Regions from separate parts of the Janthinobacterium sp. SUN206 genome, predicted to be linked through region 2. Evidence: riboswitches for the same ligand, from Rfam matches in the RefSeq annotation. Region 2 holds a riboswitch; the other holds the start of a gene.

Region 1 (7,772 bases), on a different contig from region 2:
GTTCAGGGTTTCCTCGGCCAGCAGCAGCTGGCTGGCGATTTCATTGATCTTGCGGCGGCTGGAGCGGGCGTGGTCGCGCAGCACTTCGAACGCCGTGTTGCGGTCCGTCTGGAACTTGCCCATCAGCAAACCGACGGCCAGGCTCGTTTCCCGGCCGGCGGCCAGGGCCGCGTTCAGGTTCAGCTCGGTGCGGCGCAGCTGGCGGATTTCATCGGCGCGCGCCAGGCCCGCTTCGAACGCCGGCATCAAGCGGCCTTCGTCGACGGGTTTGACGACATAGCCGACGGCGCCGTAGGCGGCCGCCTGCTTGCCCGATTCGCTGTCGCCGCTGCCGGACAGGAACATGAATGGCACGGCCGTTTCGCCGTGCAGGCGCTTGGCCAGTTCCAGGCCGGACATGCCCGGCATGTGGATGTCGAGCAAGGCCAGGTCAGGCTCGCGCTGGGCGATCAGCTGCAGCGCCACTTCGGCCGAATGGGCCAGGGCCGTCTCGTAGCCGGCATGGCGCAGGACTTCGCCAAGGAATTCCAACAGGAGCTGGTCATCGTCAACGATCAGGATAAGGCGTTTCGCGGCGGCTGGCTGACTCATGGGTAAAGGGACCTCGGTAATGAATGATGCCCTTATTATATGCCGATTATTCCCTCAAACCAGCCTTGGATTCCCATGCTCATGCCGCAAACAGCAGATTGAATTGCTGCACTGCAATATCCACATCGTCCGCCTGATGTCCCTTGCCAAATACGCTGCTGATCGCCGCCACCATATCGGCCCCGCGCGCCACCAGCGGCGCCGCGTTCTCCGGCGTCATGCCGCCGATCACCACGCAGGGCAAGGCGATTTCGCGTTTCGCCTGCAGCACGATATCCAGGGGCGTCGTCACCGGATACTTTTTCACCAGCGATGGATAAAAGCCGCCGAAGGCCACGTAGCTGGCGCCGCCCTCTGCTGCCGTGCGCGCCAGGGCCATGTCGCCATAGCAGGAAGCGCCGACGATCTTGCCGCTACCCAGGCGCGCGCGTACCTGCGCCACGGACGCGTCCGTGCCGCCCACGTGCACGCCGTCCGCGTCCAGCTCTTCGCACAGCTCGAGAAAATCGTTGACGATGAAAGGCACGCCATACTTGCGGGCCAGGGCCAGCAAGGCGCCCGCCTGTTCGCGCCGCTGCTCCGCGTCGGCGCTCTTGTGGCGGTATTGCAGCAGCGCCACGCCGCCATGCAAAGCCTGCTCCGTGATATCGAGCAGGCGGTCGGTGTCATCCCAGTTCGGGGTGACCAGATACAGTCCACGCATGATGTTTTCCTTATTCAATGAATCGTTGCGGCATGAGTTGACCTGGCGCAATCGCATACGCGCCGGCCAAGGCCGCATGGCAATAGCTTTGCGCGCCATCAAGCGCTTCGGGCAATGCCTGGCCCAGCGCCAGGCGGGCCGCGATGGCGGACGCCAACGTGCAGCCGCTGCCGTGGAATTCGCCGGGCAGACGCGGCCAGCGCCACTCGCGCGCGCGCCCGTCACCGTCCAGCCAGCGGTTGACGATCTCCTCGCCGTCGCCGTGGCCGCCCGTCACCAGCACGTGTCCACAGCCTTGCGCGCGCAAGTTGTCTGCGCCACCGAGGGCCAGCGCTTCCGGCCCGTTCGGTACGATGACGGTAGTCACGGGCAGCAAGGGCGCCAGCGCCAGCACGGCGTCGTCCCGGCTGAGCACGTCGCCATGGCCGCTGGCCAGCACGGGATCGAGCACGACGGGCAAGCTTGGGCGGACCAGCCGCAATTGGGCGATCAGTTGCGCAATGACGGCCGCATTCGCCGCGCTGCCGGGAATGCCGACCTTCACGACATCGATGGCGATCTTGTCGATCAGCGCCTGCGCCTGTCGGCGCAGCAATTCCGGCGCCACAGGCTCGACAGCAAACACGCGGTCGTTGTCCTGCACCGTCAGCGCCGTGATGACGGGCAAGGCATGCGCGCCCTGCGCCGCAATCGCTAGAATATCGGCGGCGATGCCGGCGCCGCCCGATGGGTCGGCGCCGGCAAACACGAGCACGGTGGGACGCCGTCGCTCCATCACGCCAGCCGGCCCGCCATCGGCGACGAAGGCGAGGCGGCGAACTTGCGCGGCATGCGGCCCGCCAGAAAAGCTTCGCGCCCGGCCCGCACAGCCAGCTTCATCGCATGCGCCATGCGCACGGGGTCACGCGCGCCGGCAATCGCTGTATTCATCAGCACGCCATCGCAACCCAGTTCCATGGCGATGGCCGCGTCCGACGCCGTACCCACGCCCGCATCGACGAGCACGGGCACTTTCGCCTGGTCGATGATCAAGGACAAATTCCACGGATTCAGGATGCCCATGCCCGAACCGATCAGTGACGCGAGCGGCATGACGGCCACGCAGCCGATGTCTTCCAGAATCTTCGCCTGGATGGGATCGTCGCTGCAGTAGACCATCACGTCGAAGCCATCCTTGACCAGCGCTTCGGCCGCGACCAGGGTTTCCGGCATGTGCGGAAACAGCGTCTTTTCATCGCCCAGCACTTCCAGTTTCACCAGATTGCGCCCGCCCAGGAGTTCGCGCGCCAGTTGCAGGGTGTACACGGCATCCTTGGCGTTGTAGCAGCCGGCCGTGTTCGGCAAAATCGTGTACTGGTCGGGCGGCACGAAATCGAGCAGGCTGGGCGCGTTCGGATCTTGCCCGATATTCACCCTGCGGATCGCCACCGTGATGATCTGCGCTTCCGCCGCGTCCGTCGCTTCGCGCGTCTGCGGCAAATCCTTGTACTTGCCACTGCCCACCAGCAGGCGCGACTGGTACTGTTTTCCCGCGATGGTCAGCAGGTCGTTGTTTGTTGCGGTATTCATGTGCGTTTCCTTGTCTATTCTCAACTTAACCGCCGCCAATCGCGCGTACGATTTCCACCTGGTCCTGCGTTTCCAGGACCCGGTCGTGCCACGCCTTGCGCGGCACGACGCTGCGGTTGACGGCCAGCGCCAGCGCCTGGTTTTCCAGCGACAGCGCGGCGATCAATTGGTCCAGGGTTTGCCCCGGCGGCACCTGGTGCGGCGCGCCGTTGAGCGTGATGTCGATCAATGCAGTCATCACGCCCTCCTTCAGACCTTGCGGTACAGCTCGGCGCCGTTCTTGATGAATTCGATGGCTTTCACCTCCATCCCCTGCTGCAGCGCCTTGTCTTCCGCGATGCCCATGCCGGCCGCGTATTCGCGCACTTCCTGCGTGATCTTCATCGAGCAGAAATGCGGGCCGCACATGGAGCAGAAATGCGCCACCTTGGCCGAATCCTTGGGCAAGGTTTCATCGTGGAATTCGCGCGCCTTGTCCGGGTCCAGGCCGATGTTGAACTGGTCGTCCCAGCGGAATTCGAAGCGGGCTTTCGACAGCGCGTTGTCGCGGATTTGCGCGCCCGGATGGCCTTTCGCCAGGTCGGCCGCGTGCGCCGCGATCTTGTACGTGATGATGCCGTCCTTGACGTCCGCCTTGTTGGGCAGGCCCAGGTGTTCCTTCGGCGTCACGTAGCACAGCATGGCCGTGCCATACCAGCCGATCATGGCCGCGCCGATGCCCGAGGTGATGTGGTCGTAGCCGGGCGCGATATCCGTCGTCAGCGGCCCCAAGGTGTAGAACGGCGCCTCGCCGCACTGTTCCAGCTGCAAGTCCATGTTTTCCTTGATCAATTGCATGGGCACGTGGCCCGGACCTTCGATCATCACTTGCACGTCGTGCTTCCAGGCAACTTGCGTCAGCTCGCCCAGGGTTTTCAATTCGCCCAGCTGCGCCTCGTCGTTGGCGTCGTAGATGGAACCGGGGCGCAAGCCGTCGCCCAGCGAGAACGACACGTCATACGCCTTCATGATTTCGCAAATCTCTTCGAAATGCGTGTAGAGGAACGATTCCTGGTGGTGCGCCAGACACCATTTCGCCATGATGGAGCCGCCGCGCGAAACGATGCCCGTCAGGCGCTTGGCTGTCATCGGCACATAGCGCAGCAGCACGCCCGCGTGGATGGTGAAATAATCGACGCCCTGCTCGGCCTGCTCGATCAGGGTGTCGCGGAAGATTTCCCAAGTCAGATCTTCCGCCTTGCCGTTGACCTTTTCCAGCGCCTGGTAGATGGGCACGGTGCCGATGGGCACGGGACTGTTGCGCACGATCCATTCGCGCGTCTCGTGGATATGTTTACCTGTGGACAGGTCCATCACATTGTCGCCGCCCCAGCGGATGGCCCAGGTCATCTTTTCCACTTCCTCGCCGATGGAAGACGTCACGGCGGAATTGCCGATATTCGCATTGATTTTCACCAGGAAATTGCGGCCGATAATCATCGGTTCCACTTCCGGGTGGTTGATGTTGGCGGGAATGATGGCGCGGCCGCGGGCGATTTCCTCGCGCACGAATTCCGGCGTGATTTCGACCGGGATGCTGGCGCCGAAGGACTGGCCCGGATGCTGGCGGCCCATCAGGTCGGCCAGGCGCTCGCCCATGGGGCCGGAAGCCTTGAGTTCGCGCAAATACTCCTGGCGGCGCATGTTTTCGCGGATGGCAACGAATTCCATTTCCGGCGTGATGATGCCTTGGCGCGCGTAATGCATCTGCGTCACGTTCTTGCCGGCGATGGCGCGGCGCGGCTTGCGGTGCAAATTGAAACGCAGCTCGGCGAGCTTCGGGTCCGCCAGGCGGGCGATGCCGTAGTCGGAGGTGGGGCCAGGCAATTCTTCCGTGTCGGCACGCTCCATGATCCATGGCAGGCGCGGCGTATCGAGGCCGGAGCGGATGTCAATGTTCACGTCCGGGTCCGTGTACGGGCCGGACGTGTCGTAGACGTAGATCGGCGGATTCTTTTCGCCGCCGAACGACGCTTCCGTGTCGGACTGGCTGATCTCGCGCATGGGCACGCGGATGTCGGGGCGGCTGCCTTGCACGTAAATCTTGCGCGAATTGGGCAGCGGCGCGATGGCGGCTTCGTCGACCGTGGCGGTGGCGGAGAGGAATTTCGGGTTGGCGTTCATTTTGGCTCCTTGGCTAGACTATTTTTAAGCCTGGAGCCAGCTAAGGAGGTTCGGAATTGCGCACGCGGAAAAGCGGGGTGCAGTCATCCTAAAGCTTCCCTTCGCTGGCATTATCCAGATCAGGTTCGGAGGGTATTTCTCACCCGCGCTTGCACCGTGTTTCCACAGCGAAAGGCAGGACCCCTAGCGTTTGCCGCCTTGCGGCAGCGAGCCAATTATACGCGGTTCACGCCGCGTGACCAGATGATTTCTTGCAGGTGTCGTCTTTGCGCATCTGCTGCATTGCAACAGACGGCAGCGCGCTTATTTCTTCTTGCCCCAGCGCCAGCTGGTCGGTTCGCCCTTCAGCTGGCAGATGAAAATGAGCACGGCAACGATGGCCACTTCATAGACGATGTAGCCGACCAGCATGGTTTGCGGGGGGAACAGGAAGGCGCCGCAGGCGAACAGCGCCAGCGCGGCCAGGAACACCAGCCAGCCCTGCCAGGTGATGGGCAGGCCCCAGCCCCAGCCATAGGTCTTGGCGGGGAACCAGTAGGAGGGAGATTTGTCGGTCATGATTTTTCCTGGTCTGTATCGATGGCGCCCAGTATAAATCAGGCACTGCGATGGCGCTCCGTGACATCGAGGCCGATGCCGCGGTAGCCGATGAAGCGGCTGCCCGTGTCGAACATCGGTTCGCCGCTGACCTGCAGGTATTGCGTGCTGCCGTCGAGGTTGGCGCGGCTGTAGATAAAGTCGAGAAACGGTTCCCGTGCGGCAATCTTGGCGTCGAGCAAGGCACGCTCGGCCGCGTTCCAGCGCTGCGGCTCTTCCTCGCTGCCGATGCCCAGCATTTCAGCCACGGGGCCGGAAAAGCGCGTCAGGTTGCCCTGCGCATCCTGTTCCCAGTACCAGTCGGACGACAGTTCCGTGAAACGCTGGAAGCGCGCTTCGCTTTCGCGCAACTCCGCCGTGCGCACTTCCACCATCTGTTCCAGCGACTTGTTGTATTCGGCCAGCTTCTGGTACAGCAATCGCACTTCCAGCATGTTGTGGATGCGCGTCTTGACTTCCACCAGGTCGAAGGGCTTGCTGACGAAATCCTTGGCGCCCGCCTGCAGCGCGCGCAGCTTGTGGCCCGGCTGGGCCGTGATGACCAGCACGGGCAGATAGCTGCCCGCCTCGAGGTCGCGCAAGCCTTCCATGACCTCGAAACCATCCATTTCCGGCATCTGCAAGTCGAGCAGGATCAGGTCGTAGCGGTGCTGCTGGTGCAGCGCGCGCACGGCTTGCGGGTCCATGGTGGAGGTGATGCGCGTATAGCCGGCATTGCGCAGCACCTGTTCCAGCAGCATGACGTTGGCCTCCTGGTCATCGACGATGAGGATGCTGGCGTTCAGGATCTCGGTGGCTTGAAGCATGGCGGTATTCCTAAAAATAAATGCTGAATTAGCGTACTGCATGAGTGTCGTCGGCCAGGCCGTGCGCGGCCGCATAATGCAGGGCCACGTCGAGCGCATCCATGAATTCGACGACCTTGATCGGCTTGGTCAGGTAGCGGAAGAAGCCCGCTTCCAGGCCCTTTTCGATGTCGCGCGGCACAGCGTTGGCCGACAGGGCCATCACGGGAATATGTTTCGTGAGCGGATCGTCGTGCAGGATATGCAGGGCGCCATAGCCGCTGATGCCGGGCAGGTTGATATCCATCAAGATCACGTCCGGCTGATACGTGCGCGCCAGGTCGATGCCCAGGTGCGCATCGATGGCCGTCAGCAGCTTCAAGTCGCTGCGGCGGGCGATCAATTGCTCGACCAGCGCCAGGTTCGCGGGATTGTCTTCCACGTACAGCAAGGTGCGCTGGCTTTCCTGCGCTTCCTGCGCCTGCGGCAGCGCATCGCCGTCGCCCAGCATCAGTGCCGGCGCGCTGCTGGCGGCCAGCTCGAACCAGAAGGTGGTGCCCACGCCCACCGTGCTGTCGACGCCGATGGCGCCGCCCATCAGCTCGACCAGCTGCTTGGTGACGACGAGGCCGATGCCCGTGCCCTCTTCCGTGCTGTTTTCCTGTCCCAGGCGGTTGAAAGGCTGGAACAGCTGCGCCACCTGCCCCGCATCGAGGCCGGCGCCGCTGTCGCGCACGCTGACGCGCACCTTGGCGCCGCGCTGGCTGCAGTCGACGGTGACGGAACCGCCGCCCTGGTTGTATTTGATGGCGTTCGACAACAGGTTAATCATCACCTGTTTCACGCGCGTGCGGTCCGCATGCACGAAGTAGGCTTCGCCGCAGCGGGGGAAATGCAGGCTGATGCCGCGCTTTTCCGCCTGCGGCGCGATCATCGCCTGGCAATCCTGCAGCACGTCGAGCAGCGACATCGCTTCCTGCGACAACGTCACCTTGCCCGATTCGATCATGGCCAGGTCGAGGATTTCATTGATCAAGCGCAAGAGATACCAGCCTCCCTTGAGGATCTGTTCGATCGAGCGCTGCTGCGGCACGGTGGGCGGCGGCACGTCGGACGCCATCAGCTGCGCAAAGCCCAGCACGGCATTCAGGGGCGTGCGCAATTCGTGGCTCATGCTCGACAGGAATTCGGACTTGGCGCGGTTGGCCTTTTCCGCCACCAGGCGCGCCTTCTTCAGCTCGGCATTGTTGGTTTCGACGAGCGAGCGCGTGTACGCCTGCTGTTCGCGCAGGCGCTGGTCCAGCAGCGCCTGTTCCGCCTCGACCTGCTTGCGTGCCGTATTGTCGGTGCCGATCAGCAAGTAG
Region 2 (7,772 bases):
AGACGTGGACCGCATCGTGGGCCTGGAAATGGGTGCCGACGATTACCTGCCGAAACCGTTCAATCCGCGCGAGCTGGTGGCCCGCATCGGCGCCGTGCTGCGCCGCAAGGGTCCCGATGAAATCCCGGGCGCGCCGTCGGAAACGCCGCAAACCTTCGAATTCGGCGACTTCGTGCTGGACCTGGGCACGCGTACCCTGAAAAAGAATGGCGAAACGGTGCCCCTGACCACGGGCGAGTTTTCCGTGCTGAAAGTGTTTGCCCGCCATGCGCGCCAGCCCCTGTCGCGCGAAAAACTGATGGAACTGGCGCGCGGCCGCGAATACGAAGTGTTCGACCGCAGCCTGGACGTGCAAATCTCGCGCCTGCGCAAGCTGATCGAGCCAGATCCGTCGAGCCCGCTGTTCATCCAGACCGTGTGGGGCCTCGGCTACGTCTTCATCCCGGACGGACAGCCGCGCTGATCGCTGGCGAGGCATGATGAAGCTTTTTCCCGATATCAGCCTGGCGCGGCTGAAAAGCGGCTTGTTCTGGCGCACCTTTTTGCTGCTCGGCACCTTGACCACGGTCAGCATGATCGCGTGGTTCAGCATGATCTCCTTCATCCAGCGCGAGCCGCAGGCGCAGCAGATTTCCGCCCAGATCATTTCCGTCGTCACCATCACGCATGCGGCCTTGACGCACTCGGCGCCCGAACTGCGGCGCGAGCTGCTGTTCGACCTCGTCAGCAATGAAGGCATCCGCATCTTCTCGCTGGAAGAAGACGACCGCATCGAGCCGCCGCCCGACAATTACCTGATGCCCGACATCGAGGCGCTGGTGAAGGCCAAGCTGGGCAAGGACACGCGCTTTTCCGCGCGCGTCAACGGCGTGGCCGGCTTCTGGGTCAGCTTCAAGATCGACGACGACGAGTACTGGCTGATGCTGGACCGCGAGCGCCTGCGCGGCCTGACGGGCTTCCAGTGGCTGGGCTGGGCCAGCCTCGTGTCCCTGCTGTCCCTGCTGGGCGCGGCCATCATTTCCAGCCTGATCAATCTGCCGCTGTCGCGCTTGACGGCGGCCGCGCGCGACATCGCCAAGGGCAAGCAGCCGGCGCCGCTGCCGGAAAAGGGGCCGATCGAAATCATCGAGGCGAACCGCAGCTTCAACCAGATGGTCGACGACCTGAAACAGGTGGAATCGGACCGCGCCGTGATCCTGGCGGGCATTTCGCACGACTTGCGCACGCCGCTGGCGCGCATGCAGCTGGAAGTGGAAATGGCGAACCTGTCGGACGAGGCGCGCGAAGGCATCCAGTCCGATATCGGGCAAATGGACGCCATCATCGGCCAGTTCCTCGACTATGCCAGGCCGACGGAGGCGTCGAGCTTTACCGACGTCGACCTCAGCGGTTTGCTCAACGACATGACGCGCGAAGCGATGCGCCTGCCGGATGTGAAGATCAACGCCAGCATCGCCGACGGCGCGCATGCGATGGGCAATCCCACGGACCTGCGCCGCGTGCTGAACAACCTGATCGAGAATGCGCGCCGCTATGGCAAGACGCCGGACAGCGACGTGACGGAAATCGACATCGCCTGCCAGGTGCGCACCAGCCACGGCGCGAAAAAGGTGATCATCGAGGTGCAGGACCACGGCACGGGCGTGCCGGCGGAAAAGATCGAGCAGCTGATGAAGCCGTTCACCCGCCTCGACACGGCGCGTGGTCAGGCCAATGGCGCAGGCTTAGGTCTGGCCATCGTCGACCGCGTACTGCTGCGCCATGGCGCCGAATTGCAAGTGCGCAACCGCGAAGGCGGCGGCCTCGCGTTTCAGATCAGCTTGCCAGCGGCATAACCGAACGGGAACGGTACAGCTGTGCCGTTCCCTGCCGCTCAGGCGGACGCCTGTTCCTGCGCCAGCAATTTATTCATCAACAATTCCGTCGCCCCATAGCCGTACAGGGAATCGCTTTCCATGCCCGGCGTATCGAAGGGAATCGATTCCTCGCGGTTCAGCTTGGCAGGGTCGGCATCCGCATAGCTGGCGCGCCAGGCGCGCTGCAAGGATTCATTGCGGCGGATAAAGGCCGGCATGGGCCAGGCGTCGCGCTCCCAGTGGCGGCTGTCGCCCAGCAGGGGCCAGCGCTCGTTGAGCAGGGCCATGTCGCCCGTGCGCAGGCGGCGCACGGCCTGTTCCGGGCGCAAGCCTTCCAGCTCTTCCAGCGTGGGCAAGCTGTCGCGCTTCGGCCCGAACATATACGCCAGCATGATGCGCCCGGCAGGCGCCCTGCGCGCCACCACGCCGACGGCATAGCCGCCGCCCGGCAAGGGCACGGCAAACCAGCTGCCTTCTCGGTATGGTAATGATCTCATTTCTTGAAGCCCCCTGAAATACACCGGACAGCCGCTGCTATCCGACGTTAAATTTAATTAGGGGCACAGTCTACGCGAAGCGATGCGAAAGTGGCGCATGGTACGCCACAGCAACAAACCAATAGTTACAATATTTTCTCGTCATAGTGATACTGGGCAACAATCGGCCCCGCCTTGAACAGCGCTTCCTTCATGGCCGTGTCCAGGCGCGCGTCGCGGCGGCGCATCCATTCGAGCAGCATGGCCGCTTCCTTGCGGCTGGTGTCGCCCGCGTGCGCGAGCACGCGGCGCAGTTCCGGGTCCGTGCACGCCTCGAAACGCTGGCTGTTCAAGTCCAGCGCCTGCAGTGCGGCGATGGTGGCGCCGATGGCGCGGTGCATGTCGAGCGCGGTGGCCGGCAAGCCGGATTCTTCCAGTGGGACGGTGGTCATGCGCATTCCTTTTCGCGTGGTGGTGACATCGGCTGCATTCTCCACCGCGCGGACGAAAAGCTCAAGCGTCCACGGCACGTTTCCACCCATTCGGCCATAATCATGGATCAGCAACAGCCTAAACCTCAGCGGCAGGAGCCCCATGTTCAATTTCGACTTTTACAATCCGACGCAAATCCTTTTCGGCCAGGGCCAGATCGCCGCCATCACGGCGCTGATCCCGCCCCAGGCCAGAGTGCTCATGACGTATGGCGGCGGCAGCATCAAGCAGAACGGCGTCTACGATGAAGTCAAGGCGGCGCTGGCCGGCCATACGGTGCTGGAATTTGCCGGCATCGAACCCAATCCCAGCTATGAAACCCTGATGCAGGCCGTGGCCATGGTGAAAAGCGAGCGCATCGATTTCCTGCTGGCCGTCGGCGGCGGTTCCGTGGTCGATGGCACCAAGTTCATCGCCGCGGCCGCCCTGCACGAAGGCGTGGCCTGGGACATCCTGGCCAAAGGGGGCAAGATCGTCGAAGCCGCCCTGCCCTTCGGCACCGTATTGACCTTGCCGGCCACGGGTTCCGAAATGAATGGCTCGGCCGTGATCACGCGCAAGGCCACGCAAGAAAAGCGCTCGTTCATGAGCCGCAAGGTATATCCTAAATTCTCCGTGCTGGACCCGTCGAAGACGTTCACCTTGCCGCTGCGCCAGGTGGGCAATGGCGTCGTCGATGCGTTTGCGCATGTGATGGAACAGTATTTGACCTACCCTGTGAACGCGTCCGTGCAAGACCGCTTCGCCGAAGGCATTTTATTGACGCTGATCGAAGAAGGCCCGAAAGCCCTGTCGCACCCGGACGACTACGACGTGCGTGCCAACGTGATGTGGAGCGCCACCCTGGCCTTGAACGGCCTGATCGGCGTGGGCGTGCCGCAGGACTGGTCCACGCACGCCATCGGCCACGAATTGACGGCCTTGTACGAGCTCGACCATGCGCAAACCCTGGCCATCATCCTGCCCAGCATGTTGCGCGTGCGCAAACAAGCCAAGCGCGCCAAGCTGCTGCAATACGCGGCCCGCGTGTGGGGCCTGGACGGCGGCGACGAGGATGGCCGCATCGAAGCCGCCATCGCGCGCACGGAATTCTTCTTCCGCCACATGGGCGTCAAGACGCGCCTGGCCGACTACGGCCTCAACCACGCCAGCGTGGACGCCGTCGTGTCCGCCCTGGAAGCGCACGGCATGACGGCCCTGGGCGAACAGCGCGAAGTGACGCCCGCCGTCAGCCGCAAGGTGCTGGAACTCAGTCTGTAGCTCAGTTTACAAATTCCAGCCACACTGTTGTAAAACGGTCAGCCGGGTGGGACAGCTGGCCGTGGTTCATGCTAAGCTGTCATTTCGCTAGGGGTCCTGGAGCAGTAATCCGGGTGAGAGATACCCTTCGTACCTGATCTGGATAATGCCAGCGAAGGAAAGCGCAAAGTACCTCCCTCCTTTGATAGCTCCTGCGTTGGCGCCAGCCGAACAAGCAGCCTGCCGTGCTCTTTTTACAGAGACGGCTTGAACCACGAGCAATCTATGTCCACACCGAATTTATCTGTTTCTGTATTGACCCTGGCCATCCTGCACGCGTTTGCCGCGCCCGCCCTGGCTTCCGACGCAGCCGACCCGCAGGCGCAAAGCATGGCCGAAGTCGTCGTCACGGCCAGCAAGGCGCCGGCCGCCAAGCGCGCCTCCGTGGGCGGCTTCAGTGACGCGCCGCTGCTGCAGACGCCGGCATCCGTCACCGTCATTTCGCAAAAAGACATGCAGGACTTGCAGATCCGCAATCTCAGCGATGCCGTCAAGCTCGACACCAGCATCAACGATGCCTACAACGCCGTCGGCTATGCGGAACAGTTTTCCATCCGCGGCTTCAAGCTCGATAACAATTCCAGCTACCGCAAGGATGGCGTGGCCATTCCTGGCGACACGCAAATCCCGCTGGAAAACAAGGAACGCATCGAAGTGCTGAAGGGCCTGGCCGGCTTGCAGGCAGGCGTGGCCGCGCCGGGCGGCGTGATCGACTTCATCGTCAAGCGCCCCACCGCCGCCCCGCTGCGCACGGTCACCGTGGAAACGCGCGAGCGCGGCACCGTATACGGCGCCATCGACCTGGGCGGCCGCCTGGAAGACACGCGCTTCGGCTACCGCGTCAACGTGGCCGCCGAGCGCCTGCGCTCCTACATCAAGGGCGCGGACGGCAACCGCAAGTTCATTTCCGGCGCCTTCGACTGGCAGATTTCGCCGCAAGCCCTGCTGCAAATCGATGCCGACTACCAGGACAAGGCGCAGGCCACGGCGCCCGGCTTCCAGCTGCTGAACAATAAAACCTTGCCGACCGGCATCAGCGCCGACGCCATGCTCAACCTGCAGCCGTGGACGCGCCCCGTGGAAACCGTCACCAGCAATCTCGGCCTGCGCTTCCAGTACGCGTTCAATGACGACTGGCATGCCACCCTGTCGGCCAACCAGCACTCGTTCAAGCGCGACGACTACACGGCCTTCCCGTATGGCTGCAGCGCGCAAGACCTGTACCCCGGCTTCTGCGGCAATGGCGACTTCGACGTGTATGACTACCGCAGCCTGGGCGAGACGAAAAAACCGCTGAGCGCGCAAGCCATGATCCAGGGCAAGTTCGCCACCGGTTCCCTGCGCCATGAATTCACGGCCGGCGTCTCGACCTTCCGCCGCAAGGACCGCGCCGGCCTGTACGTGTACGACTGGGCCGGCGTGAGCAACATCTACCGCCCGCAGATCGTCGACATGTCGACGGGCGTGCAAGGCCCCGTACGCCTGGTGCGCAAGGACACGGAAAACTCCGTCTTCGTGCAGGACATCGTCAGCCTGGCGCCGAACTGGAAGCTGCATGGCGGCTTGCGCCATATCAATGTCGACGGCTACCAGTATGTACTCAAGGCCGATACGGAAATCCGCGCCAAGCACGATTTCCTGCTGCCCAACGTCTCGCTCGTCTACACCCCGCTCGACAATCTCTCCGTGTATGCGGCCTATTCGCAAGGCATGGAACATGGCGGCACGGCCGACCGCAAGGCGCTCAATGCCAACGTGGAATTGTCGCCCAGCCGCTCGAAGCAGGTCGAACTGGGTGTGAAGATGGATGTGACGCCGGACTTCATGCTGGCGGCCAGCCTGTTCCAGATCCGCAAGGGCCTGGAATTCAACCAGTACGTCGACAACACCGCCTATAACTTCGTGCGCGAAGGCCAGGCCCAGCACCGGGGGCTGGAATTGTCGGCCCAGGGCAAGGCATCGTCCAGCCTGAGCCTGGGCGCGTCCGTGACGGCCCTGAACAGCCAGCAGTCAGGCACGGGCAATGCCGACCTCGACGGCAAGCGCGTGCCCAACGTGCCGGCCTTCAAGGCGGCCGTGCATGCGGATTACGCCGTGCAACAGGTGGCGGGCTTGAGCGTGAATGGCAGCTGGGAGTATGCGGGCAAGAAAGCGTTTGAGTACAGCAACACGACCTTCGTGCCGTCATACAACGTGTTCAACCTGGGCGCCGCGTACGCCACGCGCATCGCCGGCACGCGCGCCGTGCTGCGCGCCACCGTCAACAACGTGGCCGACAAGTTCTACTGGCGCGACGTGACGCCGGAATCGGATGGCTATCTGTATCCGGGCGCCAGCCGCACGTTCAAGGTCTCGGCGCAGTTTGACTTCTAATTGAGGGAAATGACAGGCGCCGCAGCGAGCGCCTGCTGCAGCAAAGGCGCCGCCTGTTCCAGGCGCGCCTCCAGGCTGTCGCGTAGCACGTGGTAGACGATGCCGCGCGCGTCGAGCTCATCGAGCAGGTAGCGGTAGATCAATTGGCGCACGGCTTCCGACTCGCGCTGCAAGCCATCGGCCACCCAGGGGCTGTCGGGTGCCGTGACCAGGGTCAGATCGTACTGCGTGGCATCGGCCAGCGCCGCCAGTTGCGCATCTGCACCGTGAAAATAATGGCGGCTGTACACCACCGTCATCAAGGGCGTCGTGTCGCAAAACAGGAAGTGGCGGGCTTGGGCGGCAGCGGCCGCTTCGCGTTCGACTTGCGTACGCGCAATACCATACTGATCCGCCGCCACGGGCACCCTGCCTTGCGTTTCCACAAACTCGCGTAAATACTCGGGCACCCAGACGCTGCCATAGCGCTCGGCCAGGGCCGCCGCCAGGGTCGACTTGCCCGACGATTCCGCGCCCAGGATGGCCACGCGCACGCAACGCTCCATCACTTGAGGACCATCGCGCTCGGCGCGGCCGGAGCCGACTTTCGCCACGCCAGCAAGCCGATGACGGCCATCACGACGAAGAACGCATACAGCACGGCCGTCAGGGTCAGGCCCTTGTGCACATACAGCCACACGTACAGCACGTCGACGATGATCCAGGCGATCCAGTTTTCCAGTTTCTTGCGCGACAGCAGGAATTGTCCCACCAGGCTGCCTGCCGTGAGGAAACCGTCCGCATGGGGCACGTCCGTGTCCGTCGTCGTCAGCAGCCAGGCGATGAGCAGGAAGCCCACCAGCCAGCCGACGGCGCATGCCAGCCAGCCGCGGCCGTCGAGGCGCGTCACGGGCAGGGTCTTGCCGCCGCTGGCCGGATGCAGCCACTGGTACCAGCCCCAGAACGAGACGCTGATGAACAGCAGTTGCAAGGCCATGTCGCCATACAGGCGCGATTCGAAAAACACGAAACCGTAGGCGGCCGAGGAAATGATGGCGAACAGCCACGCCCAGTGATTCTGGCGGATGTTCAGCGCAACGGTTGTCAATGCCAGGACAAAGGAAATCAGTTCAAGCGGCGTGGTGGCAAAACCCAGCAGGAGAAGCGTATCGTTCATGGGAATCGTGATGAGGCTGGTGGTGCAGTATGCAATACCAGCCATGAATAAGCAAGATTGCCCGCACCGCCAGCCCCCTCCCCCGCTCAGGCAAAGCCGCCCTTGACGGCGCGCGCCAGC

Evidence for each region. Region 2 has a riboswitch for thiamine pyrophosphate ahead of O3300_RS08445 (TonB-dependent siderophore receptor). Riboswitches for the same ligand answer to the same signal wherever they lie in the genome.
Region 1: another riboswitch for thiamine pyrophosphate. It lies ahead of thiC (phosphomethylpyrimidine synthase ThiC); the one in region 2 lies ahead of O3300_RS08445 (TonB-dependent siderophore receptor).

Annotation. Positions count from the first base shown of each region.
Region 1 covers NZ_JAPWIB010000006.1:117,084-124,855, reverse strand. Annotated here, with positions in the region: gene O3300_RS26535 (ANTAR domain-containing response regulator) at 1-591, opposite strand, end outside; gene thiE (thiamine phosphate synthase) at 671-1,294, opposite strand; gene O3300_RS26525 (hydroxymethylpyrimidine/phosphomethylpyrimidine kinase) at 1,305-2,069, opposite strand; gene O3300_RS26520 (thiazole synthase) at 2,069-2,863, opposite strand; gene thiS (sulfur carrier protein ThiS) at 2,889-3,092, opposite strand; gene thiC (phosphomethylpyrimidine synthase ThiC) at 3,113-5,026, opposite strand; TPP riboswitch at 5,106-5,221, opposite strand; gene O3300_RS26505 (hypothetical protein) at 5,330-5,584, opposite strand; gene O3300_RS26500 (response regulator) at 5,623-6,429, opposite strand; gene O3300_RS26495 (ATP-binding protein) at 6,458-7,772, opposite strand, start outside.
Region 2 covers NZ_JAPWIB010000001.1:1,870,778-1,878,549, forward strand. Annotated here, with positions in the region: gene ompR (two-component system response regulator OmpR) at 1-463, shown strand, start outside; gene O3300_RS08425 (sensor histidine kinase) at 477-1,835, shown strand; gene O3300_RS08430 (Imm26 family immunity protein) at 1,874-2,353, opposite strand; gene O3300_RS08435 (hypothetical protein) at 2,479-2,784, opposite strand; gene O3300_RS08440 (iron-containing alcohol dehydrogenase) at 2,927-4,084, shown strand; TPP riboswitch at 4,164-4,261, shown strand; gene O3300_RS08445 (TonB-dependent siderophore receptor) at 4,349-6,496, shown strand; gene O3300_RS08450 (ATP-binding protein) at 6,493-7,041, opposite strand; gene pnuC (nicotinamide riboside transporter PnuC) at 7,041-7,652, opposite strand; gene O3300_RS08460 (DUF2867 domain-containing protein) at 7,739-7,772, opposite strand, start outside.